One region of the Lysinibacillus sp. Ag94 genome, then DNA from elsewhere that is predicted to be linked to it. Evidence: a T-box and tRNA genes for the amino acid it is inferred to sense, from the RefSeq annotation. Region 1 holds a T-box; the other holds one or more tRNA genes.

The links. A T-box is a leader RNA that pairs with one kind of tRNA and senses whether it is charged. The one in region 1 lies ahead of metG (methionine--tRNA ligase), so its partner is inferred to be a tRNA-Met.
Region 2: it encodes a tRNA-Met, which carries the amino acid that the T-box ahead of metG (methionine--tRNA ligase) is inferred to sense. The anticodon was not compared.

Annotation. Positions count from the first base shown of each region.
Region 1 is NZ_CP096780.1:4,313,503-4,325,715, forward strand. Features, by position in the region: gene MY533_RS20365 (2-isopropylmalate synthase) at 1-497, shown strand, start outside; gene metG (methionine--tRNA ligase) at 555-2,189, opposite strand; T-box leader at 2,253-2,519, opposite strand; gene MY533_RS20375 (HAD hydrolase-like protein) at 2,685-3,332, opposite strand; gene fosM (FosM family fosfomycin resistance protein) at 3,387-3,812, opposite strand; gene rsgA (ribosome small subunit-dependent GTPase A) at 3,851-4,927, opposite strand; gene MY533_RS20390 (type III polyketide synthase) at 5,295-6,377, shown strand; gene MY533_RS20395 (isoprenylcysteine carboxyl methyltransferase family protein) at 6,379-6,921, shown strand; gene MY533_RS20400 (GTP-binding protein) at 6,972-8,165, opposite strand; gene rpmG (50S ribosomal protein L33) at 8,335-8,484, shown strand; gene MY533_RS20410 (hypothetical protein) at 8,575-9,378, opposite strand; gene MY533_RS20415 (hypothetical protein) at 9,394-9,690, opposite strand; gene MY533_RS20420 (hypothetical protein) at 9,683-10,258, opposite strand; gene MY533_RS20425 (BMQ_0737 family morphogenetic spore coat protein) at 10,386-11,024, opposite strand; gene MY533_RS20430 (ring-infected erythrocyte surface antigen domain-containing protein) at 11,464-12,213, shown strand, end outside.
Region 2 is NZ_CP096780.1:3,733,308-3,745,520, forward strand. Features, by position in the region: gene dpaL (diaminopropionate ammonia-lyase) at 352-1,563, opposite strand; gene MY533_RS17400 (NAD(P)H-binding protein) at 1,716-2,354, shown strand; gene MY533_RS17405 (S-layer homology domain-containing protein) at 2,430-5,207, opposite strand; tRNA gene MY533_RS17410 (tRNA-Glu) at 5,636-5,707, opposite strand; tRNA gene MY533_RS17415 (tRNA-Ser) at 5,710-5,800, opposite strand; tRNA gene MY533_RS17420 (tRNA-Asn) at 5,810-5,886, opposite strand; tRNA gene MY533_RS17425 (tRNA-Ile) at 5,891-5,967, opposite strand; tRNA gene MY533_RS17430 (tRNA-Gly) at 5,969-6,042, opposite strand; tRNA gene MY533_RS17435 (tRNA-Phe) at 6,048-6,123, opposite strand; tRNA gene MY533_RS17440 (tRNA-Asp) at 6,138-6,213, opposite strand; tRNA gene MY533_RS17445 (tRNA-Met) at 6,218-6,292, opposite strand; tRNA gene MY533_RS17450 (tRNA-Ser) at 6,342-6,434, opposite strand; tRNA gene MY533_RS17455 (tRNA-Ile) at 6,450-6,526, opposite strand; tRNA gene MY533_RS17460 (tRNA-Met) at 6,534-6,607, opposite strand; tRNA gene MY533_RS17465 (tRNA-Ala) at 6,634-6,709, opposite strand; tRNA gene MY533_RS17470 (tRNA-Pro) at 6,716-6,792, opposite strand; tRNA gene MY533_RS17475 (tRNA-Arg) at 6,806-6,882, opposite strand; tRNA gene MY533_RS17480 (tRNA-Leu) at 6,901-6,989, opposite strand; tRNA gene MY533_RS17485 (tRNA-Gly) at 6,995-7,069, opposite strand; tRNA gene MY533_RS17490 (tRNA-Leu) at 7,116-7,200, opposite strand; tRNA gene MY533_RS17495 (tRNA-Lys) at 7,222-7,297, opposite strand; tRNA gene MY533_RS17500 (tRNA-Thr) at 7,302-7,377, opposite strand; tRNA gene MY533_RS17505 (tRNA-Val) at 7,381-7,456, opposite strand; rRNA gene rrf (5S ribosomal RNA) at 7,467-7,582, opposite strand; gene MY533_RS17515 (cysteine desulfurase family protein) at 8,141-9,220, opposite strand; gene nadB (L-aspartate oxidase) at 9,312-10,898, shown strand; gene nadC (carboxylating nicotinate-nucleotide diphosphorylase) at 10,855-11,715, shown strand; gene nadA (quinolinate synthase NadA) at 11,702-12,213, shown strand, end outside.

The DNA.
Region 1 (12,213 bases):
AAGGAATTTTCGAAGGCTTCTTAAAGCTCGCGGACGCAAAAAAAGAAGTTTACGATCACGATTTATATGTTATTGTGGAAAGCTATTATGAAAAACATGACGCAAACAATGCAAATGCCACTCATTATAGTGATCAATTCTTTGACTTCGATGATTTACAAGTCGTCAGCAACGCAAGCTTCCCTTCAGCAAGTGTGAAAGTACGTAAAGGCGAGGAGATATTTAAAGCAAGTGCAGTTGGCTCAGGTCCGATTGATGCCCTATATTCTGCCATCGCAGAAATTACAAACATTGATGTAAAACTTGTAGAATATAATATCAATAGCGTTTCCCGTGGCAAAGAAGCGCTTGGAAAAGTAAAAATTACAATCGAGCATGAAGGTGAAAAATATATCGCCAAAGCGGCAGATACAGATATTTTAAAAGCGAGTGCGCTAGCTTATATTAATGCGATCAATAGTATTGTTGTCGCTAAATTAACGCCTGTTCTGAACTAACATACATCCGCAGGTGAAAGCAGTATGACACGTTGAGTCATACTGCTTTCACTATTCCTAGCGGCTGCCCTCCACTAGCTTTTGATATTCCTCTTCAATTAATTCAACATCAAGACGCTCAAACAGTGGCGTCACTTCGCTAATACTTGTTGGTAAGTCCACTTGCTCATGCCACTTTACTTCGTTGATTCTTAACATCTTTCTCACCTTTTCAGCTGAAAACGGTAAAAATGGATGTAACAGCTGTCCAAGATTAGCAATTATATAAACACATGTTGCAAGTGTTTGATTGCCAGCTTCTACATTCTCTTTCACCTGTAGCCACGGCTGCCGCTCATCAAAATAGCGATTAGCCGCACGAATGTATTCAAAAATAGCCTCTAAAGCTTGTTTAAAATGACCCGCTTCTATTTGAATCCCAACATCATTAAATAGCTGAATCGTATGTTTTCGAATCGTGTCATCTACCTCTGCATGAGGCACTTGGCTAGCGAACGATTTCTCTAAAAACTTCAATGTTCGATTGACAAAATTACCATAAGCACCGAGTAATTCACCATTGTGACTATAAATAAATTCTCGCCACGAGAAATCAGTATCACGATTTTCTGGCGCATTTATAGTTAAATAATAACGAAGAGAATCGGCATCGTATCGACTCAAAATATAAGGTACCCATACCGCCCAGTTTTGGCTCGTCGATAATTTTCGTTTTTCTAATGTCAAATATTCGTTTGAAACAATATGTGTTGGTAAGGCCTCTGCTCCTATCCCCATAAGAATAGCTGGCCATATAACTGTATGGAACGGAATATTATCCTTACCATGCACATAATACGAAATCGTTTCTTCATTCCACAAATCTTCAATCGCTAGTTGATGCTGCTTCGCCCATTCAATGCTCGCTGTTAAGTAACCTGCTACTGCTTCAATCCACACATATATTTTTTTGCCTTCAAAACCTGGTACTGGCACATCGATACCATTTGGTAAATCCCTTGTTACTGCGCGGTCCGGTACCCCTTCTGCCAAGTAACGTTCTGTTAAACCTAAGGCATTGACTCGCCAGCGTTTTTCCGCCTTTGCCTTCGCTAAATAAGCCTCCAACCTCCCCTGAAACTGGCTAAAAGCAAAATAAAAATGCTCTGTCCCTTTGATAATTGGCTCATTCCCACAAATTTTACAGTGTTTATCGATTAAATCGAGCGGGTCTAAAATCGTTGAGCAATGATCACATTGATCACCACGCGCCTTCGCACCACAGATTGGACAAATCCCCTCTACAAATCGATCCGGTAAAAACTGCTTATCTGTTTCACAGTATGCTTGTTCAATTTTCTTTTTATATAAAAATTTGTTCGCTAGCAGCTGTGAAAAAATTGCCTGAACAGATTCATGGTGGTGCTGCGCATCTGTTCGCGTATACATATCGTAAGTAAATCCTAAATCATTGAAGCATCTTGAAAACTCTTCATGATAATGATTAGCAATTGCTTCCGTTGTCGTATTTTCTTGCGCAGCTCGAATTGAGATTGGTGTACCATTACAATCACTTCCCGAAACATATAAAACCTTCTCGCCCTTTTGTCGGTAATATCTAGCCAAAATATCACCCGGTAATAATGCAGCAACATGCCCTAAATGCAAAGAACCATTTGCATATGGCCACGCGCCTCCAATAACAATTGTCATCCTAAGTTGCTCCCCTCAACAAAATTGTAAAAAAGTGTATAAAAAAACGCCCTAATCAAAATTGATTAGGACGAGTATACCCGTGTTACCACCTATATTTACAAATAGCTCACACTATTTGCCTCCATCAGTGCGTCTCATTCAAATTTTTAATGAAAGATACTGCCGCTGTTGTAACGAGTGCCCATCTCGTCGTAATCTACTCGCAAACTTGCTTTCGGTACGAAGCTCAAAGGTCATTTTCAAAAGGGGGCATTTACCTCATTTCCACCAACAGAGGCTCTCTATATAATGCTTCTCCAATTTACTTTTCCTTATCAATGCTTTTACTATAGATTTCCACCATTTTACTCTTTATGCCGTTGAATTGCAATGCATGTCGATAAATTGCTCTTAGTTCTCGATAAACTGAAAAACTTAGGCGATAAATCATTCAATCTTTTCGATAAAACGAAAAAGTTGGGTGATAAATCAGAAAATGTAGTCGATAAAATTTTATCCAAGCTTTATTTCAAGCAACTCTTTTAAATTATTAATGACAATGTCCGCTTTTCGTAATTCTGTGTCCTGCGCAAAGTCGAAACGTACACCAACTGAAAGCAACTGATTATCCCGAGCTGCCTGAATATCAGAAGAACGATCACCTACAACTGCGCCGCATTCAATGGCATTTTCCTCGATGACCTTTTTCACTAAATCAGATTTATGACCGCTCGAAATGGACTGAATACTATATGTACCGTTGATAAAACGCCGTAATTGATAGGTTTCTACTATTGCTTGTAAATACTCTGTTTGCCCATTACTGGCGATAAATAAATCATAGTTTTCTGCCAATATAGCAAGAGTTTGCTCTGCATTTGGATATAATGCGCCCTGGCGATTACGTATTTGTTCAATAAGCTTAACATGGAATAATGCGTTGCTTTCTTCACGTGTCTCTAGCGTGTGCATAGGACATAACGTTTCCCAGACAACAGGTAATGGAACACCCATAATTTCACGGTATTTCTCTATTGGTGTTTCTCCCTGCCACAAGCCCTTTGCACGCAGCACATTAAACGTCGCCGATAATGCTGGCTCTAATATTAGATTTGTTTGAAATAAAGTACCATCCATATCAAAAATAATAGCTTTTTTCATAAAATCACCCCTTCTACTATTATTACGTTTTCATTAGAAGGAGTGTTGCAATCATTAGACGTCAAAAAACTCCATATGCATTTTTTCCTTCTTATAGTAATCCAATCGGTCCTGTAAAGTCCCTGTATGAAATTCGAATTTATGACCATCTGGATCCGTGAAGTAAATCGATTTTTTATCTCGTACATCTCTTTGTCTGCCTTCCAGAATGTTGACATTATGATGGACTAGCTTTTCATACATTTTGTCAAAATCGGCCTCCTGGATAGAAAACGCTATATGTGTATAGGATTGATGTATGTCATTGCGTGGGATATCCTGTTCTACATTCAGGGCAAGCCACAGCCCATTTACATCTAAATAGGCTGTACTTCTACCCTTCACTAATAATTTTGCGTCAAAAACCTTTTCATAAAATGCGATGGATGTCTCTAAATTTGACACTGAAAATAATAAATGATTTATGTTTTGGATTGTCATTTTCGTACCCCCAACTATGAAATTGCTGCTCACTCTTACTAATTTGATTTTTTGCCCTTCTTTAAGCCTTTCGCAATTTGCTTCGATTTGCGTTGCTCATTTAGTCTAGCCTGAGCATTTGTTTTGCGTTCGATAAAAGCAAGTTCTCTTTGCAATTTAAAGTAGCTTTGGAGACGTGATCGTTCAAGTACACCATCTGTAATTGCTTGCTGTACAGCACAGTGTGGCTCCTTCTGATGTGTACAATCCCTGTAACGACAAGCCGCAGAAAGTTCCTCAATATCCTGAAAACTAGCGGATAAGCTATCACTCTGATCCCATAATTGTAGCTCCCGCATTCCTGGTGTATCAATTAAACAGCCGCCTTCTGGCAATAAAACTAACTCACGATGTGTTGTTGTATGGCGCCCCCTCGCATCATCTTCACGAATACCTGAAACCTTCATAAGCTCCTCACCACTAAGAGCATTTGTCAATGTGGATTTCCCTGCGCCAGAAGAACCAAGTAATGCGCCCGTCACACCTTCCGTAAATAGCGCACGAATATCTTCTAAGCCCTCACCTGACAGTGCACTAGTCACAAAAACATCTACACCAAACGCTACAGACTCAACCTCACGTATTTTACTAGCAACATCTTCACAAAGATCTGCCTTCGTCAATACAACGATCGGCTTTGCACCCGAATCCCACGCAGCTACTAAATAGCGTTCTAAACGACGAATATTAAAGTCTGCATTTAAGCTCATAACAAGAAGTACGATATCAACATTCGATGCTACAATCTGCTCTTGTATTTCCAGCCCCGCGGCCTTGCGGGAAAAGACTGATTTACGTGTAAACAATTTATGAATGATCGCCTTTTCCTCACCAGGCATTTTCTCGACTAGCACCCAATCTCCTACTGCGGGAAAATCTTCCCGTGCTAATGATGTATAGGCGTAATGTCCAGCAATCGTTGCCAGCCACTCACCTTCTTCAGCTAGTACACGATAGGAATGTTTATGCTCTAAAGTAACCCTAGCCGGCACACAATTCGCCAGCTTAGCCTCCTGCTTAAATCCAGTCATTTGCTCTTCAAAATATGTTGAAAATCCTAAAGTTGTTAAATTCAAGTTGTTTTCCTCCTAAATGTGAATATCCTTTGTATCAATTGAAATTAATCAAAAAAACCTTGTCTCTGCGCAATTCGGCAGTTACAAGGTTCACAGGCACATTTAAGAGAATATACAAATTACCACAATTATCATTTAAATACACGGTGTGGTCAATTTATATATTTTAGGCGTGCGAAACTGAACAAACCGAATTGCAGCTCGTTAAAAACGGATCTATTCATCATGTCACATCACCTACTTCCGATTTAGTTATTTCCAATATAGCTAAATATTCCGAAATTGTCAATTATCTTCTAACAAGCATGTATCCCCTCCCCCCCTGCATACAATAAACAAGACCACTATTGGCGAAGGAGATGTTGAATTGTCAAAAATCATTTCTATTAGTACATACCAACCACCGTACACATTACAACAAATAAACGCAGAGGAGCTAACAAAGGAACTTTTCCATGCGAAAATCCCTAAGTTAGAACGTTACTTAAAAGTTTTTGAGAATGGTGGTATTGCAACACGCCATTTTTGTGTACCACCTGAATGGCATCGTACCGATCATTCCTTTGAGGAACGAAACAATTTATATATTGAACTAGCTACACAATATAGCGTTGATGTCATTCAAGCCTGTTTACAAAATGAAGCGTTTTTACAATCACCGGTTTCTCCTAAAGACATTGATGCTATTATTTTTGTAAGTAGTACTGGTATTTCCACACCAAGTATTGATGCACGAGTTATGAATAAACTTCCTTTTTCAGACAGACTTAAACGTATTCCACTTTGGGGACTTGGCTGTGCTGGTGGTGCGGCGGGTGTTAGTAGAGCCTATGATTTTTGTCGTGCCCATCCAGAAGCAAAAGTTCTTGTCGTTTGTGTCGAGCTTTGTAGTCTAACCTTTCAGCCAAATGATTTTTCAAAAAGCAATTTAATCGGTGCGTCTCTTTTTGCAGATGGAGCCGCATGTATACTCGTCTGTGGAGATGACGTGAATATCGCAGTAAAAAAACCAATACCTGCTATTATCGGGACTGGCTCTAAATGGATGCCCGATTCAGAAAATGTTATGGGTTGGAATATTAAGAACAATGGTCTACATGTCGTTTTTCAGAAAAGTATTCCTGCCATCATCACCAATTGGCTCGGGCCATTCATTGAACAATTTTTATTGGAACATGAACTATACAATGAACAGCTTACCCATTTCATCGCACATCCCGGCGGTAAAAAAGTGTTAAAAGCTTATGAAGATACTCTATATCTAGCTTCCAAAAAAACCGATATTTCTCGGGAAATATTGAAATTTCACGGAAATATGTCATCTCCTACGGTGCTATATGTATTGGAGCAATTTATGTTAAACGAAGGACAAGTAGAGGATACTGGCTTGCTCGTCGCTCTCGGCCCTGGCTTCTGTGCTGAAGCTGTATTACTTAAATGGAGGGAGTAGCATGATTATTTACATTATTTTGTTCCTCGTCATTCTACAAAGATTGACAGAAGTTTTCATTGCAAAACGCAATGAAAGATGGATGCTTTCACAAGGGGCATACGAAGTTGGTTCTTCTCATTATCCATATATGGTTGCTTTGCATGCTGGTTTTTTCCTATTTTTAATTATTGAAGTCGTTACTAATCATAAAAGTTTATCTCCTTTATTTCCGTTATTATTTTTATTATTTATTGCCGTTCAAGTATTACGCATTTGGTGTATCCGTTCATTGGGGTCTTTTTGGAACACAAAAATACTCATATTGCCGAATGCAGAAGTTGTACGAAAAGGCCCTTACACATTTATGCGTCATCCAAATTACGCTGTAGTTTGCTTAGAAATTATGCTTCTACCTTTAATGTTTCAAGCATATTTTACAGCATTTTGCTTTACACTTTTAAATGTGACAATGCTCTCCGTACGCATTCCACTTGAGGAAAAAGCCTTGCGAGATGCGACTAATTATAATCATGTATTTCAAAAGAAGATTTCGGAATCCTAGCCGAAATCTTCTTTGTTTCGCTTTCGCTATCTAAACACTTGCTAAAAGATTTAATGCCATTCCCAATTGAACGGATCTTGTAAACCATCCCATGAGTTATTAAACTCATCTTCCGTTAATAAACACTTGTCTAGTTCTTTTATAATCGCCTCTTTATCTAAATCAACACCAATAATAACGAGCTGTGTCATGCGATCTCCAAATTCCTCATCCCAATCTTCTACTACCTCAGGACTTTGCAAGAAAACATCCTGCTGTTGTTCCTTTGGTAGAGCGGCTACCCAATAAGAAACTGGTTCTATTTTTGCCGATGAACCTGCCTGTGATAGTAATAATGCAACATTCTGATGTTTCGCACTCCAAATAATACCCTTTGCTCGGACAATCGATTCTGGCATATGATCACACCATTCTACAAATCGCATTGGATGAAATGGTCTTCTACGCTTATAAATGAAAGAAGAAATGCCATACTCCTCCGTTTCCGGTGTATGATTTTCATGACCAAGCTCTAATTCTTTTAACCAGCCAGCAGATTCTGATACCCGTTCAAAGTCAAAGCGTCCAGTATTTAAAATCTCAGCGGGCTCTATTACACCGTTTACTGTACGAATTAGCTTGGCTTCAGGTTGTAATGCACGTAAAATACGTTCTAATCTTTCAAGCTCTTCATCTGATACTAAATCACATTTGTTTAATACAAGGACATCACAAAATTCGATTTGGTCAATGAGTAAGTCGGCAACATCTCTTTCATCTAACTCGCCGACTGCCTCCTTACGCTCTAAAAGGCTTTCACCCGACTGAAAATCATGCCAAAAACGATTCGCATCTACAACTGTCACCATCGTATCAAGCTGGCAAAACATTGTTAAATCAATACCAAGCTCCTCATCTAAATAGCTAAATGTTTGGGCAACAGGTATTGGTTCACTAATCCCCGTCGATTCAATTAAAATATAATCAATAGTACCGAGCTTCGCGAGACGCTCCACCTCCTGTAATAAATCCTCACGTAGCGTGCAACAAATACAACCATTCGATAGCTCCACAAATTTTTCCTCTGTTCGTGAAATGCCGCTTCCATTTGCAATTAGTTCTGCATCGATATTAATTTCACTCATATCATTGACGATTACAGCAACACGCATATCTTTTTCATTTTGTAAAACGTGATTCATCATTGTTGTCTTACCAGAACCTAAATAACCACTTAACACTGTAACGGGGATTTTCTTTGTCATCTTTACAACTCCTTAAATCGTAATTATTACTATTTACATTTCGTAATTAAAACATAGAGTCCTAAAAAACGCAACGCTAAAAACTTTACGGAAATACGGTATTGACATATTTCACTAAAAATAATAATGTATAAAGCGTAATTATTACGATTTAAAAGGGGGTTATTTTATGCGTGTACAAGTGACATTAGCCTGTACAGAAACAGGTGATAAAAACTATATCACTACAAAAAATAAACGAACTAATCCAGAAAGGCTGGAGCTTAAGAAATATTCACCACGTTTGAAAAGAGTTACATTACACAGAGAAACGAAATAATATGTATTATGTCTAGAGTTCACTAGTAACATAAAAATGGCTGTTTCAAAAGTGTCTGTCGTACTTTTGAAACAGCTTGCAACACAAACTTTATACAATTTTATCAGTATTGATGTCGATAGTAAGCTCGTTCAATTTATGTTCCAGATCCTCAAGTAAGCGTAATTTATGATTCAATTGCTTCTCAAAATCCATTGATTGAGCAAATACCTTATTTACTTGAGCATCTATATGTGTAATAAACCCTGGATTCATTATCGTTTTTCCACTCAGAGAAAGGCTATATTTTTTGATATCCGCCAATTCTTCCGTTAATCTTGCTATCTCACTACTTTTCTCCTCTAATTCTTTGGTTAAATGCTTATTAAGATTGTCTGAACTGGCTTGTTCTAAACGGGATCTTTCAAGGGCTTCAATGATAGTATTCATTTGTTGGCTTATATCCTTTGTAAAAACGTTCAGCTTCTTTTCAAGGCAATCGACTATAGTCTTATCATGAACATCTGAATTTGTAGAAAGTAATTTATCTTTAGCAGATTTTAACGTGTCCTTCATTAGCTTATTTTCTGCACGCAGCTCTTCTAATTCCTTTAATAAACCCTCTATCGAAGAAAGTTGTTTTTTCTTCTGGGTTTCTCTTGCTTGTATATCTTCATAGTAAGTTTTAAGTTTTTTTTCATGGTCTCTCTTCTGCTTTAAAAGCTCCATCGAAAGCTCCCTTTTCTGCTTTGTTAATTGAACATTTTCCCGCTCTAATCTCAGTACTAGTGAATAATAATCACTATCTCTGAGCCTTTTAACTTCATTTTTATATTTCGCTAATTCTGCTCTTAAAAAAATGATCATTTGCTGCAACTGAATAGGATCATTGTTTTTAACAATATCATTATCCACTCTCGCGCCTCCTAATCACGACATTTTTTTAAGTAAACTAATCACTTCTTCAAATTGCTCCTTACTATCCTCTAACATCTCATCAAGCTGCTTAATAATCTTAATGTCTATTTCCTCATCACCAATTTCTTCAGCTTTGCTCTTTTCTCCTGACATTAAATAGGCAAGAAGTAGATTCAATGTGCCTTTTTCGAGATAAGCAAAGCTATTATTTTTCGTATTATTATAGTTAGATAGATTCGTAAGCTGTTCCTTTATTAGTTGATGGACAACACTATCTATTTTTTGATTTATATTTTCAGACTCACTCATTTTCATCCTCCTGTCTATGACTAATTCCATTGAGATTAATAGGATTTAAGACAACGACACCATCTTTGAACTCATCACAATATGTAAAACCCATGATACTTCCTGAATAAGAAAAATTATGACCCCACTTAATTTGAAAGTTAGGAAATGATAATGTTTCGTTTGGCTCTAACGTTGTTTTGCCTATAGGTCTAAGCCAGAATTCCTCCTTGCTCGATTGATCATTGATTCGTTCCCAGCTACTGTTGCCTTTTAAATTTGGTGCGAAATGTTCATAGACATACCTTCCTGAGAAAGAGAATGGAGAGTCTTCAGGCAGTTTTATACATAGATACGGATTCGTTATAGGCTGACTCCCTATATTGCGAATATGATAGGAGCCCAAGCATAAGCTTTCCTCATCAGGATTATAAGAAATATTGAACGAGGACGTGAAATAACTAATGATGTTGACACTATCCGGAATAATAAGCTTCTCAACCGTTTTTTTAATTTCATGAACATAAAAATCTGTTTGTTTTTTTAGTTCATTTATCTTTTCTTCCACATGATCGATACGAGTAGTCATAATTAGTACCCCCTTGCCAATAGTATTTAATTAACCAACCTACTTTAACTGTCTTAAATCTTTCATAAAAAAAAAGAGAGGATTAACCTCTCTTTATAATATGATTTTCTTCTATGTGTTAGTACCATTAACCAACTGTTGGGAAGATAGCAGGGCACTGCTGTGGGCGTACTACACCCGGACATGCGAACGGTAATTCTGCTCTTGGTTCGCAGAAAGTCGCTAAGAATTCCACAGTTACTGGGAATGTAGATTGAATACTTTGGCAAACAGATACAGTAATCGTTAATGCAGAAAACGTAATTGTCCCTGCTCCAGCAGTTAATGTTCCAGTTGTACACACGAAACAATCTAAATCCGTGAATAAAATTTCTACATCTGTCCCTGTTGGCGCACATAATGTAACTTGTTCGCAACGAGAAAGTGGAATAGTATTGCTTGTGAACATAGTGCCGTTCGGTAGACAAACAACTATCGTAAGAATAAAGTTCTTTTGAATAGTTAAATTTTGAAGACATACAGTTGCACCATCAATTGAGAATTGGCGATTCTCACGGTTCAAGATAACAATAGGGTTTGTTGTTGATGGAACTACCTTACATGTAACTACTGCACCTGTTAAATCCGTCGTTGGCGTTACTCCTGGAAAAGTAATTGGTCCAGTAGGGGAAAAATCAAACGACATTTCCTTTACAATCCAGTCAAATACCTTATCGACGTTTATACAAATAAGTTCTTGCGCCTGGGATGGCATATTCTCTAGCATCCTTTTGACACCTCCATAATTTTTTTTACCTTTCGTTTGTATCTTATGTTTTCTAACTAAAAGTGCATGGGCTAAAAAGTAATTCGTTCTGATTTTTATGAATCAATTATGCTTCAGCAAAATTGCCGCTGTCGCACAGATAAATTGCCACAGGACGTGGCTGAGTTCCTCTATTTTTAGCAGGTGTTTGAACCTGCCGAAAAGTAACTTAATTCAGCAATGTATCACCTATAAAGGCGGGAGTCTTCTGTAACTGGTGCTTTACTTTCGTTACGAAAAATAATTGCAAGTTAAAATACTAAAGTATCAGTATGTATCGTTTTTGCTTATACCGCCCTTTCTTAAGAAGAAACTAAAATGTTTGAAAGGACCGGTATATTTGTAACATAAAGTAAACATTTTTAATAAAATATAAATGGACTGAAAGGGGTGAAATGCAATGGAAGATTCAAAATTGTACTCCACTCAAGGCATTGAACAATTGAAGCAAAAAATAGAAGCCTACAAGGATACATTAACTTCATTAAAAATGGGAAATTCAATTGAAGATTACCTATTTATGAAAATGGATTTTGATGAAATTAAAACGCAAATGGCACTGTTAGAAGAGCTAAACGAAACAATAGATGATAAGCAAAAAAATTCCCAAATCAGAGGCTATGAGGAGCAGATAAAACTTCTATCAGCACAAATTGAGTCTTTGAATCAAACAATTGAAGAAATGAACCGAGATATACTAAAGGTTTTAAACAAATTACTTACGATTGAAAATACCGAAGCGCCAACCACTCCACCTAAAACTGAAAAAATATCTAATTTCTTTGCTAACGGTGCTCAGAGGGATTCGATCATTACACAGACAACAAGCCCGTCGGCGAATACATCTAAACAGCCCTCCTATAAAATGCTGCAAAATCTGGCAGGTAAAGCAACAAATACGCAATTAGATGGAAACAATGGTACGCCTTCTACTCGCAACGGAAATCAAAAAGATGTACCCGAGGAACGCCATTTTAATCAACAATACTTTCAATCAATAAATACTCATCCAAGCCAAATATATAATGGCTTATATAGAAATACGAACACTGAATCGACCTTCCATTTTAAGCACGCTACGAACATACAGGAAATCCCAATTAGTATCAATGGACCTGCCTTAGCGCCTGACGATGCCTCAACTCCCGAG
Region 2 (12,213 bases), 580 kb from region 1:
AACGTTAAGGTCAAGAAAAAAATTAAGAAAAAACGTTAGGTTGATTTCCGTTTCGACTGGCGCCTGATAATCCGACCCAGTAAATAAAAAAAGCAAACTAGAACGTTTTATAAACACTAGTTTGCTTTTTCTTTAAAATCAATTATGCCTCGGCATAATCCGCTGGGTTTAGGCCAACAAATGTTTTTTGTGTGAGAGCGAAGCGCCAGCAACATGGTTCTCTCTGTGCGAAAGCGAAGCGCCAGCAACAGCAAGACGTTGGCTACTCAGCCGTTGTCATATTTTAGCGGATGTCTTTTGTACCGAATGCGTAACGACAGGTACAGATGTTTGGGCATCCACTGCAAGAAGTTAAATTTTTGCATACTTGCCATGCCACACAATATTTCTATAGTTTTCTACATCTGTGTCACCTTCAGTGTTAATAAACAACACTCGAGAATTTTCATCTAATTGTAATGTTTCCTTCAGCTCTGTATATTGTTCATTCGTCATCAATTCATAAAAACATCCAACTGGGGCAGCTCCCGATTCTCCAGCAATAATTCTTGCATCTGTCGCTAGTGGATTTCCTAAAATGCGCATACCTATTGCAGCAACTTCTTCATCACAGCAAATACTTACCTTCGTATAAGTCTTTAACAGGTCCCAAGCAAGTGGATTCGGCTCACCACAAGCAAGACCTGCCATAATTGTTTGCATCTCTCCACCAACCGTTACAAACTGTTCATCTCCTGCTTTAAAGCTTTCATAATAGCAATTCGCTACAAAAGGCTCAACTAAGACAAATGTAATTTCTTGCTCATAGTATTGTTGTAAGAAAGCTACAACTGCCCCTGCAAAAGATCCAACTCCAGCTTGCAAAAATACATGGGTAGGTGCTTTTTCCAACTGCAGGGCAGCTTCTTTTATTAGTGTTGTATAGCCTTGCATTATCCATAACGGAATTTCTTCATAGCCTTCCCACATCGTATCTTGAATAACGATCCATCCATTTTCTGTTGCTAGTTGTGATGTATAACGAACGGTATCATCATAATTCATTGTTGTTATTTCAGCATATGCACCTTCTTTTTGAATATTTTGGAGGCGCTCCTCTGCACTACCAGCAGGCATATAAATGCGTGCTTTCAAACCAAGCTCTCTAGCAGCCCACGCCACTCCTCGACCATGATTGCCATCTGTCGTTGAAATAAACGTTACGTCCCCTAACTGCTCCTTTACTTTTGGTGATTTAAGCTGGTCAAACGATAGCTCATCAATATTTCTATCTAACTTTTTAGCAACGTACTGCCCAATTGCATACACACCACCTAATACTTTAAATGCATTTAAGCCAAATCGATAAGATTCATCTTTTACCACAATACTTTGTACCCCTACGAATGATGCAAAAGTATTTAAGCATCGTAATGGCGTACTTTCAAATTTCTCATATGTACGCTGAAATTTACTAACGTGATTTACTTGTTCTGGTGAAAAATGACGCAGAAAAGGTACTACTTGTTCTACATTCTTCTGTAACAAATATTGTTGGTTGTTAGTCCACAATAATTTCCCCATCCATATCCCCCCTAGTTTTTCTACTATTTTCATCTTAGCTTATAGATTTGCAAAACAAAACCATATTATATACTTTAGTAAAAAAGAAAAATTTGAATCCTTTTGATAGGGTATATCGTATATTTACCAACATATTAAATAGGAGGTATATAATGGATAATAACTATAAGATAGCGATAATAGGAGGAACAGGGAAAGTAGGAAGGCATATAGCAACTCAAGCCATACAAAAAGGATATCATGTGCGGATGCTTGTTAGAAATCCTGAAAAGTTACTGGATAAAAATGATGCAATTGAAATAGTGAAAGGGTCGGTACAGGATATAGAAAACATCCGAGAACTTCTTAAAGATAGTCAAGTTGTTATTAATACATTTGGTCAACCAACGAAAGAGGAACCTATATATAGCAAAGTTACAAATAATATTTTTAATGTGATGAAAGAATTAAACATTAGTCGTTATATAGGTGTTTCAGGTGGTTCTCTAACGATTAAAGAGGACGAAAAAAGCATGATGAATCGTTTAGGAGCAAAGATATTTGAAGTTTTCCTTTCAAAAATGATGCAAGATAAAAAATTGGAATGGGAATATTTATTAAATAACAAACAGATCAAATGGACACTAATTAGATTACCGTTTGTAAAAGATAGCTTAACATCCAGTCAGATAAAGGAAAACCTGACGGATATGCCTGGTACAAAAATTACGAATCAAGATATAGCCACTTTTATCATTGATCATATTGATAATACAAAATACGTGCATAAAGCACCGTTTATCTCCCATTAGTGAAATCGCAATAAAAAGATAGAAAATAGCATGCTGAGAATATATCCAGCATGCTATTTTTTAATTAAAGATAAATTATCTTTGTACTGTAATTGTTTGAGAAGTGAAATCTAATTTATTCCCATTGAAATCCATAATATCATTACGAGGTGAAGCTTGAACCGTAACACTTCTGCCGTTTTCAAATAAATAGCTATTCTGAGGTATTGTAATTAATACTCTATCATTACCTTGTGGATAGGTAGTTGCTGCTACCGAAGAACCATTCACGGTAATATTAAAATCCAAATTATTAACGTTTATTACTGGTTCACTGAAAACAAGCTCTAATGTTTGTGAATTACTAACATTAACAGTTACAACCTTTGGTGCATTATTTTCTTTAAGGTTAATGGATGTACGCACCTCATCAAATGGTTCCATAGAGTTTGCTGCTCTTAAGCCTTTAATCGTGAAGTTGCGTGTGCCATTAAAATAATTTGAATCTTTTTTCAATGTGAGCTTAATACGATTTAAATTGGATCCCTCTACAACAGCACTTTCTACCTGAGCATTATCAATGCTATAATTTTGAACATTTTGAGCAAGTGCTGGATCAACAGGATAATTGAAATTTAAATAAACAATATTATTATCTTTAATAGAATAATCTGTTGCAGATGTTTGAATTGCATTGTATTGCGATAAAGCTAATTTATTGCCATTTATATTTAAATCACCGTTACGTGTAAATTTAACGTTTGGCACTTCAGTGATTGGCACACCGTATAAATTAGTAACATTAAATAAATTTAATTTGCCGTCGTAAAGAGCTCCCTTTGTATCATACATGCCTAGCAGTCCTGCCATTTTAACACGTAATTTCGTAGGTTGATCTTTTACAATCTGAATATCACTTTGAGGTCCTCTTGATACCTCATATAAAATGTAATTATTGACGAATTTCCCAGTAAATGATGCTTTTGCGTTAACGCCTAACTGTACTGGCTTATCGAAAGTTAATTGTAAATATTCTACACTATCACCGTAAACAATTTCAGAATTTATTAGCGCTGGCGCTTTGTCATCTCTTATAAAGTTATACGCTGTTGAGAATGTTGCCGTTTCACCTGATAAGTCGGTTATTACACGACTAGAAGCTGTCCCAATCGTTGTAATTCCTTGAAGCGAGCTTTTTGGATCCACCGTAACATTAAATAAACGACCATTTTTAGGATCTTTCTCTACAGAATTCACAGAAATTGAAGTCTGGCCGCTTTTCACTGAAAGGTCATATGAATAAAGTGGTTGAATTTCCTCTGAGAACAATAGCTGGAACGTATTTGGTCCAGTTTGTGTAACAGAAGATAGTGTCGGCGGAACACCATCCTTATCTCCCTTTTTCACTGTTACCGTAGAAGGGTTCGGTGAAATAATATTCCCTGCCATATCTGTTGCCGCTACGAATGTAATTTGAACAGCTGTACCAGGCGTTAAATACACACCATTCATTGTTGCAGCTGATAAGTCAAATGTTGCTTCAGTTGAGTTTTGCTCAATGCTTCCAACTACATTCGATACCTTTGTACCATTTGCTAATGTAAATTGAATGCGCTCATTTGGAAATGCTGCCATTGGCTTAGAAAACTGCACTTTAACGATTGAAGAATTTTTTCCTTGCGTTGTGCCTAAAATCGTAGGCGCTTGTGTATCTCCAGCAATAACAAAATTCGCATCTACTTTTTGAAGCACTGTACCCTTTTCCGCTTTGATGTTGCTGAACACATAACGATGTGTACCTTTTAATGGTTCATTCATTGTAAAGATGATTGATTTTTTATCAGCACTGATTTCTGTTTTTATAACCGATAGTGCTCTTAAAGTATCGACATTAGAGAAAGCTACAACATTATCCTGTAATTTCCCATCTGCTTTTATCACAGAAAGTGGATCAATCGCTTGGTTAAAAACAACTTTAATCTGAGAAGCATTAATGCCCTCAATTGATTGTACATTTAACTCATTCACTTCATATGTAACAACAGCGGAATATGACTTGTCATTAATCTTGAAATCTACCTTCGTTTCTACATTTTCAGTAAGCGGTGTCGCTAATGTTACCTTTTGGCTTGTCCCATCTGTTAATGTTACCTGTAGTGTTTTTGCATCTATAACTTTAACTGTTTGGATGGACACTTCAGGGCCTCTTACCATTTCACCGATATTCGTCATTGAACGATGTAAAAATGATGAAAATTGACCACGTGTTAGTGTCTTTTTCGGATTAAATGTCGTTACATTTGTAATTTTTGCATATTCTAATGCGATGATAGCCTCATGATTTTCTGGTGAAGCTACTTTTAAATCTGTAATAGATGATTTAAAGTTTTCTTTTTTATACATCGCAATTAAATCGATATCGTAAACTTTTTCAATTGCACGTACTAAAATAGAAGCCATTTGTTCGCGCGAGATATATTCGGAAGGTAATAACTTATTGTTAGTCCCTTTGAAAATACCATTATCATTTATAAGCGCTGCATACTGTAGTAATTCTTTATCTTTTGAAGATGTAGGCATGTCTGTAAAACGTACTTTTTTATTGTAGTCTGCTGGCACTTGGAAGTGTTCTAATACTAGCCATTTCCCTAAAAATTTCGTTACATTGCCTTTCGTAAGGACCCCGTTTGGCTTAAATGTACCATCTGGATATCCAGCTACAATTTTTGCATCTGCTAGTGCCAAAATGGCCTCTTTATGGTCACTTTTTGCTATGTCTGTAAAATTAGCCGCACTTGCAGTAGGAACAACTGCTGCAGCAATTAAAGCAGCAGAAGCTGCACTCATAATCCATTTACTCTGCTTTTTTTTCACATTTATTACCTCCTATGAATTCTATTCATTCCCATTATAAAAGAAAGATAGATATATTCCAAAGGATATACCAATATTATGACCATTTACCATGGATTATTTGTCCAATTCAATAGTGAACACAAAGCAAATACTAAATATATTAATTTTTTCTAAATGAATTGCCTAATTTTATTGTTTTATTTATGAGAGGGACGCGGATCTTAAGGTTGTTTTTTAGCTTTTTAGAAAGTGTAGAGCCAAGGCCAAATGAAGGTTATACACGATTATCTCTAAACGTGATAAGCGGAAGAATAATGAATAAGCGGACTCGATGGAACGAGCATTCTAGCTGCAACAGCGGTACGACGGAAAGGAATTTTCGTAGTTTGATAAAGTACCATAAAAAAAATGCAGTAGATGTAATGTACATCTACTGCATTTCAGTATGACCCGTACGGGATTCGAACCCGTGTTACCGCCGTGAAAGGGCGGTGTCTTAACCACTTGACCAACGGGCCAATGGCGGAGAAGGAGGGATTTGAACCCTCGCGCCGGTTACCCGACCTACACCCTTAGCAGGGGCGCCTCTTCAGCCTCTTGAGTACTTCCCCACAAAAAAATGGCTCCGAAGGCAGGACTCGAACCTGCGACAACCTGATTAACAGTCAGGTGCTACTACCAACTGAGCTACTTCGGAATAATGGTGGGCCTAAATGGACTCGAACCATCGACCTCACGCTTATCAGGCGTGCGCTCTAACCAGCTGAGCTATAGGCCCTTGGAGCGGGTGATGAGAATCGAACTCACGACATCAGCTTGGAAGGCTGAGGTTTTACCATTAAACTACACCCGCAAATATGGTGGGTCAGGACGGAATCGAACCGCCGACACTTAGAGCTTCAATCTAATGCTCTACCAACTGAGCTACTGACCCATATTTTTAAAAAATGGCGGTCCCGACCGGGATCGAACCGGCGATCTCCTGCGTGACAGGCAGGCATGTTAACCGCTACACCACGGGACCATTTTGGTTGCGGGGGCCGGATTTGAACCAACGACCTTCGGGTTATGAGCCCGACGAGCTACCACTGCTCCACCCCGCGTTAATAATATATTCTTTTCGAGTTTTTCAAGCACCATTTAACTATAAAATGGAGGAGGTAGAGGGATTCGAACCCCCGCGCGGTGTTACCCGCCTGTCGGTTTTCAAGACCGATCCCTTCAGCCAGACTTGGGTATACCTCCGTAATATTATATAAATGGTGGACCTTGCAGGACTCGAACCTGCGACCGGACGGTTATGAGCCGTCTGCTCTAACCAACTGAGCTAAAGGTCCTTTAAGATGGCGGCAGAGGGGATCGAACCCCCGACCTTACGGGTATGAACCGTACGCTCTAGCCAGCTGAGCTACGCCGCCAGGATCTTTATACTGGTTATCTTTTATGGTGGAGCCTAGCGGGATCGAACCGCTGACCTCCTGCGTGCAAGGCAGGCGCTCTCCCAGCTGAGCTAAGGCCCCATAAAATGGTCGGAATGACAGGATTCGAACCTACGACCCCTTGGTCCCAAACCAAGTGCTCTACCAAGCTGAGCTACATTCCGATAAATATTAATTTGGCGCGCCCGACAGGAGTCGAACCCATAACCTTCTGATCCGTAGTCAGACGCTCTATCCAATTGAGCTACGGGCGCTAATGATTAAAATAAAAATGGTGCCGAGGGCCGGAATCGAACCGGCACGGTAGTCACCTACCGCAGGATTTTAAGTCCTGTGCGTCTGCCAGTTCCGCCACCCCGGCACATTTGGAGCGGAAGACGAGGTTCGAACTCGCGACCCCCACCTTGGCAAGGTGGTGTTCTACCACTGAACTACTTCCGCATGTGCATAAGATTTATTTATCCTGGCAATTATGAAATTTTAAAAATGGTGCGGGTGAAGGGAGTCGAACCCCCACGCCTTGCGGCGCTAGATCCTAAGTCTAGTGCGTCTGCCAATTCCGCCACACCCGCATATTTTGTTGGCAATTTAAATGGTGAGCCATGAAGGACTCGAACCTTCGACCCTCTGATTAAAAGTCAGATGCTCTACCAACTGAGCTAATGGCTCAAAATGGTGCCGGCGATAGGAGTCGAACCCACGACCTACTGATTACAAGTCAGTTGCTCTACCAACTGAGCTACACCGGCAAATGGTGGAGGATGACGGGCTCGAACCGCCGACCCCCTGCTTGTAAGGCAGGTGCTCTCCCAGCTGAGCTAATCCTCCTGGGTATTATGCCTAGCGACGTCCTACTCTCACAGGGGGAAGCCCCCAACTACCATCGGCGCTAAAGAGCTTAACTTCCGTGTTCGGTATGGGAACGGGTGTGACCTCTTTGCCATCATCACTAGACTATTATTTTCAATATACTTCGTATGCTGAAAATCTTATGTATTTCGTTTTGAAGTTTTTATTACCTGTCCTTCAAGACAAGAATTATTGTATAACGTTTTCTCACATAGTGCAACACTTTTTTATAAAAGAAAAGAAATCATTACTTTTCGAAGATATTTTTGTAATGTAAGAGAAATTATCACTCTGCTATTTATTATAACAATTGATTAATTAAAAGAAAACAATTAATTTACAGAAGTGTTTTTAGCTATTTTAATTCATGAAAATATTTGAGCTACTCTATTTTCTGACTGTCGTGACACTTCGCTTTTAATCTGCAACAGGATCAATCAGAGTAGCTCTTCGTTACAATCAATTAAAAAAGTAAAATATACACGAAAAACTATTAATAGATTCAACTAACATGGCTGTTAATTTATCATTTTACAATACAATTATTTCATGATAGTTTTCTAGTTTCCTTTTATCCTCAATCATTTAAACCTTAAATTTCCTCTCAAGTGAAAGAACATTTCTGACGTTGCACTTTCTTATCGAATACATCTGCTAAAGAAGTTAAATAACCGAAAGAGCCATTTGTAATTGAACAATTTCCTCAAATGTTGTTGCGGGACCAAAAGATACTCTAAAAAATTGACGTGCCGCTTCCATAGAGTAGCCCATTGATAAAATCGCCTTCGTACCAGATTCACCATGACTATCACAGGCACTTCCTGTGGAAATACATATCCCCGCTTCATTTAATTTTAACAAAACGTATTGCCCCTCTACTCTTTTCATTAGTACACCACAAATATTAGGCAATTGCTCCTTACTCTCAATTATTTGACACGTTTCTTGTAATTTTTCCTTAAAACATTGACGTAATGCTTCATAGTGCTTCCGCTCATATTGATAATCTTCAATCGCCGTAGCAAAAGCGACAATAGCTGGCGTATCTAATGTTCCTCCCCTTAACCCACGTTCATGCGTGACACCTGGTGCTAATGCAGGAACACGGAGCTTAGGGTTAATATATATAGCTCCACATCCTTTTGGCCCACCTATTTTATGAGCTGATATTGTAATAGCATCTACTTTCTGCTTTAACGGAAGTTTACAGAAGGACTGTACACAATCAACATGCAAGAGAACGTTTGATTGTTTGGCAATCTCGGCTATTTCTTCAATAGGTTGAATAGAGCCTATCTCTGAATTTACATGTTGGATAGTGATTAAAGCCGTATCTTCTTGTATGGCTTCTCGTAGTTGCTCTACATGAATACTACCATCTTGCTGTAAAGGTAACTTCGTGATTACAAACCCCAGTCTTTCAAGCGTATTTAAAGCCGCATGCACGGAAGTGTGTTCAGCTTGTGATGAAATAATGTGCTTCCCTTTATTTGACGCTAAAGCTAATGACAAAATCGAAATTAAATTGCCCTCCGTTCCGCTGCCAGTAAAAATGACACCGTCACTATTTACTCCAAGAGATTTTGCTACGACAGCTCTTGCCTGCTCAACAAAATAATGTGCTTGGCCACCTAAATCATGTAGGCTTGCACTATTCCCATAATACTGCATTGCTACCTCACAATATGCTTTAAGAGCTTTTGGAGTCATTGGAGAGGTTGCAGCGTAATCCAAATAAATCATTTTATTCTTCCCTTCTAGTTCATCAAGTCTTGTTTTCTCTTTTATTTTATGTAAAGATATGTGTCAAGACAACTGTAAAGAAGGTATATGTATGGATGTAATGACAGATGTACTTATTATTGGTAGCGGCGTTGCTGCACTTCAAACTGCTCGACTACTCGAAAGACATTTTCTAGTTCAGATAGTTACAAAATGTTCAATTAAAATGAGTAGTTCTTATCGTGCTCAAGGCGGTATTGCTGCCGTTACAAGTCAAGAAGATCATCCAAAGTTTCACATTGCTGATACGTTAATTGCTGGTGAATATCATCATGAAAGAAGGAATGTTGAAATACTAATAGAAGACGGTACAGAAATTATGAGTGATTTATTAAATGAGGGCTTTCCAGTTGATCGACAAATTGATGGGTCCCCCGCTCTAGGCTTAGAGGGGGCACATAGTCATCACCGTATTTTACATGCAGGTGGTGATCGTACTGGCCAAGTAATAATCGATTATTTACTCAGACAACTTTCATCTAATAGCGTTGTGAATTGCTATGAAATGGCTTACGAGCTTTTATTGAATACAGATGGTGATTGTGTTGGTGTTCTGACAAAAGGAGCAGAGGGAACGAAGCGCTACCTTGCCCACCACGTCATTCTAGCGACAGGAGGTGCGGGCGCTTTATATTCTTGTACGTCTAACTTTGCTACGAATACTGGTGATGGTATCGCTTTAGCATATCGTGCTGGAGCTGCTATCAGTGATATGGAATTTATGCAATTTCATCCGAGCTTACTTTGGTGTGGAGGGCGGGCCAAAGGATTAGTCTCTGAAGCTGTCCGTGGCGCCGGAGGAAAGTTTGTCGATGTACTGCGTCATCCCATAATGAAAGGCATTCATGAGCAGTTGGACTTAGCACCACGCCATATTACTGCACATGCATTATTTAATAAACGTGCTGCTGGGCAGGAAACCTTTATTGATATTTCAAGTATCGAACACTTTGAAGAAAAATTCCCTACGATTGCTCAGCTTTGCTATGACAATCATGTTCATTTACAAAATGGATTAATCCCTGTAGCACCAGGTAGTCATTTCTTAATGGGTGGTGTTGTTGCTGATGACAAGGGAAGAACATCTATTCCTAATCTATATGCAATAGGTGAAGTTGCTTGTACCGGGGTGCATGGTGCCAATCGTTTAGCTAGTAACTCTCTTTTAGAAGGCATTACGTTTGGACAAAGAACCGCCCAATACATTATTCAAACAGGTTGTAAGCAAAATAGTTTCGTAATTGATGACAATCATCATCAACAAACAATGCCATCATTATTTACAAAAGATCAATTACGACAAATGATGATGCACACATTAGGCATTGTGCGAAATCCAATCGATATGGAACAATTCGTACAACAATTGCCCTCAATGCAAACACTTCTTCATGTTGATTTAGAGAGCTTAAATCGGCAGGAACTCGAACTTTACATGATGCATATTGTCGCTACATTAATGGCGCACGCAGCCATTACACGAAAAGAAACTCGTGGAGCACATATTCGCATTGACAGACCACAAGATGATCATTATTGGGCAAACCGTTGGATCATTTTTCAACAAGGACAGATGAAAGTGAGGAATTCATTATATGAATATCATCAAACTCGAGGAATTGCTAAAACAATTTTTTAATGAGGATATAGGTGATGGGGATTTATCGAGTGAATTTATATTTTCTCCAGAACAGCAGGGATCTTTTTCTTTTTATGCGAAGGAGAGCGGCATTTTTTGTGGAGCCCCTATCATTAAGCATGGATTTCTTCTTCTTGATCAATCTATGGATATTATCCTTTATAAAAAAGATGGTGACAAAGTCAATGCTGGTGATATTCTAGCCGTTATCCAAGGACCACTTCAAAAGTTATTAATGGGTGAGCGTGTAATTTTAAATCTTATCCAGCGCATGTCCGCTATTGCTACAGCTACAAATTTAGCGGTACGAGAAACAGCAGGTACAAATGCGAAAATATGCGATACACGCAAAACAATGCCCGGAATGCGTATGTTAGATAAGTATGCTGTTAGAATCGGTGGCGCCTATAACCATCGCAATGGTTTATACGATGCGATAATGCTAAAAGATAATCATATTGCTTTTGCAGGTAGTATTACTAAGGCCGTACAGCTAGCCCGTGAAAAAATTGGTCACACCATTAAAATCGAAGTCGAAATCGAAACAAAAGCACAATTGGATGAAGCAATTGCAGCCGGCGCAGATATCATTATGTTTGATAATCGTAGCCCTGAGGAAATACGTGAATGGCTTCCCGTAGTTCCACCACATATTGCTACAGAAGCTTCAGGCGGCATTTCACTTCATAACTTAAATGCCTATGCAGAAACAGGTATTCAATGGATTTCACTCGGAGCACTAACACATTCAGTAAAAGCCTTCGATATTAGTGCACAAGTAAAAACGAAAGGAGCTAATTCCATTGTCCATCACTAGCTTATTACAACAAACATCACTACTGCCAGAGCATTATCGTGGATTATCTGAAAATGACATGGAATCTCGCATTTTAGCTATAAAAAAGAAATTAGGTAGTAAGCTCTTCATCCCTGGACATCATTATCAAAAAGATGAAGTGATTCAATTTGCAGATGCAACAGGGGATTCCTTGCAGCTTGCTCAATTATCAGCGGCTAACAAGGAAGCTGAACATATAGTATTTTGTGGCGTACACTTTATGGCGGAAACAGCTGATATGCTCACAACTGAACAACAGCATGTTTATTTACCTGATATGCGTGCAGGCTGTTCAATGGCAGACATGGCAGACATTTATCAAACAGAACAAGCATGGCCGATTTTACAAGAACTCTTTGGCAATACAATTATCCCTCTAACATATGTTAATTCTACTGCTGCTATTAAAGCATTTACTGGGCGTCATGGTGGAGCCTGCGTAACATCGTCCAATGCAAAAGAAATGGTTAAATGGGC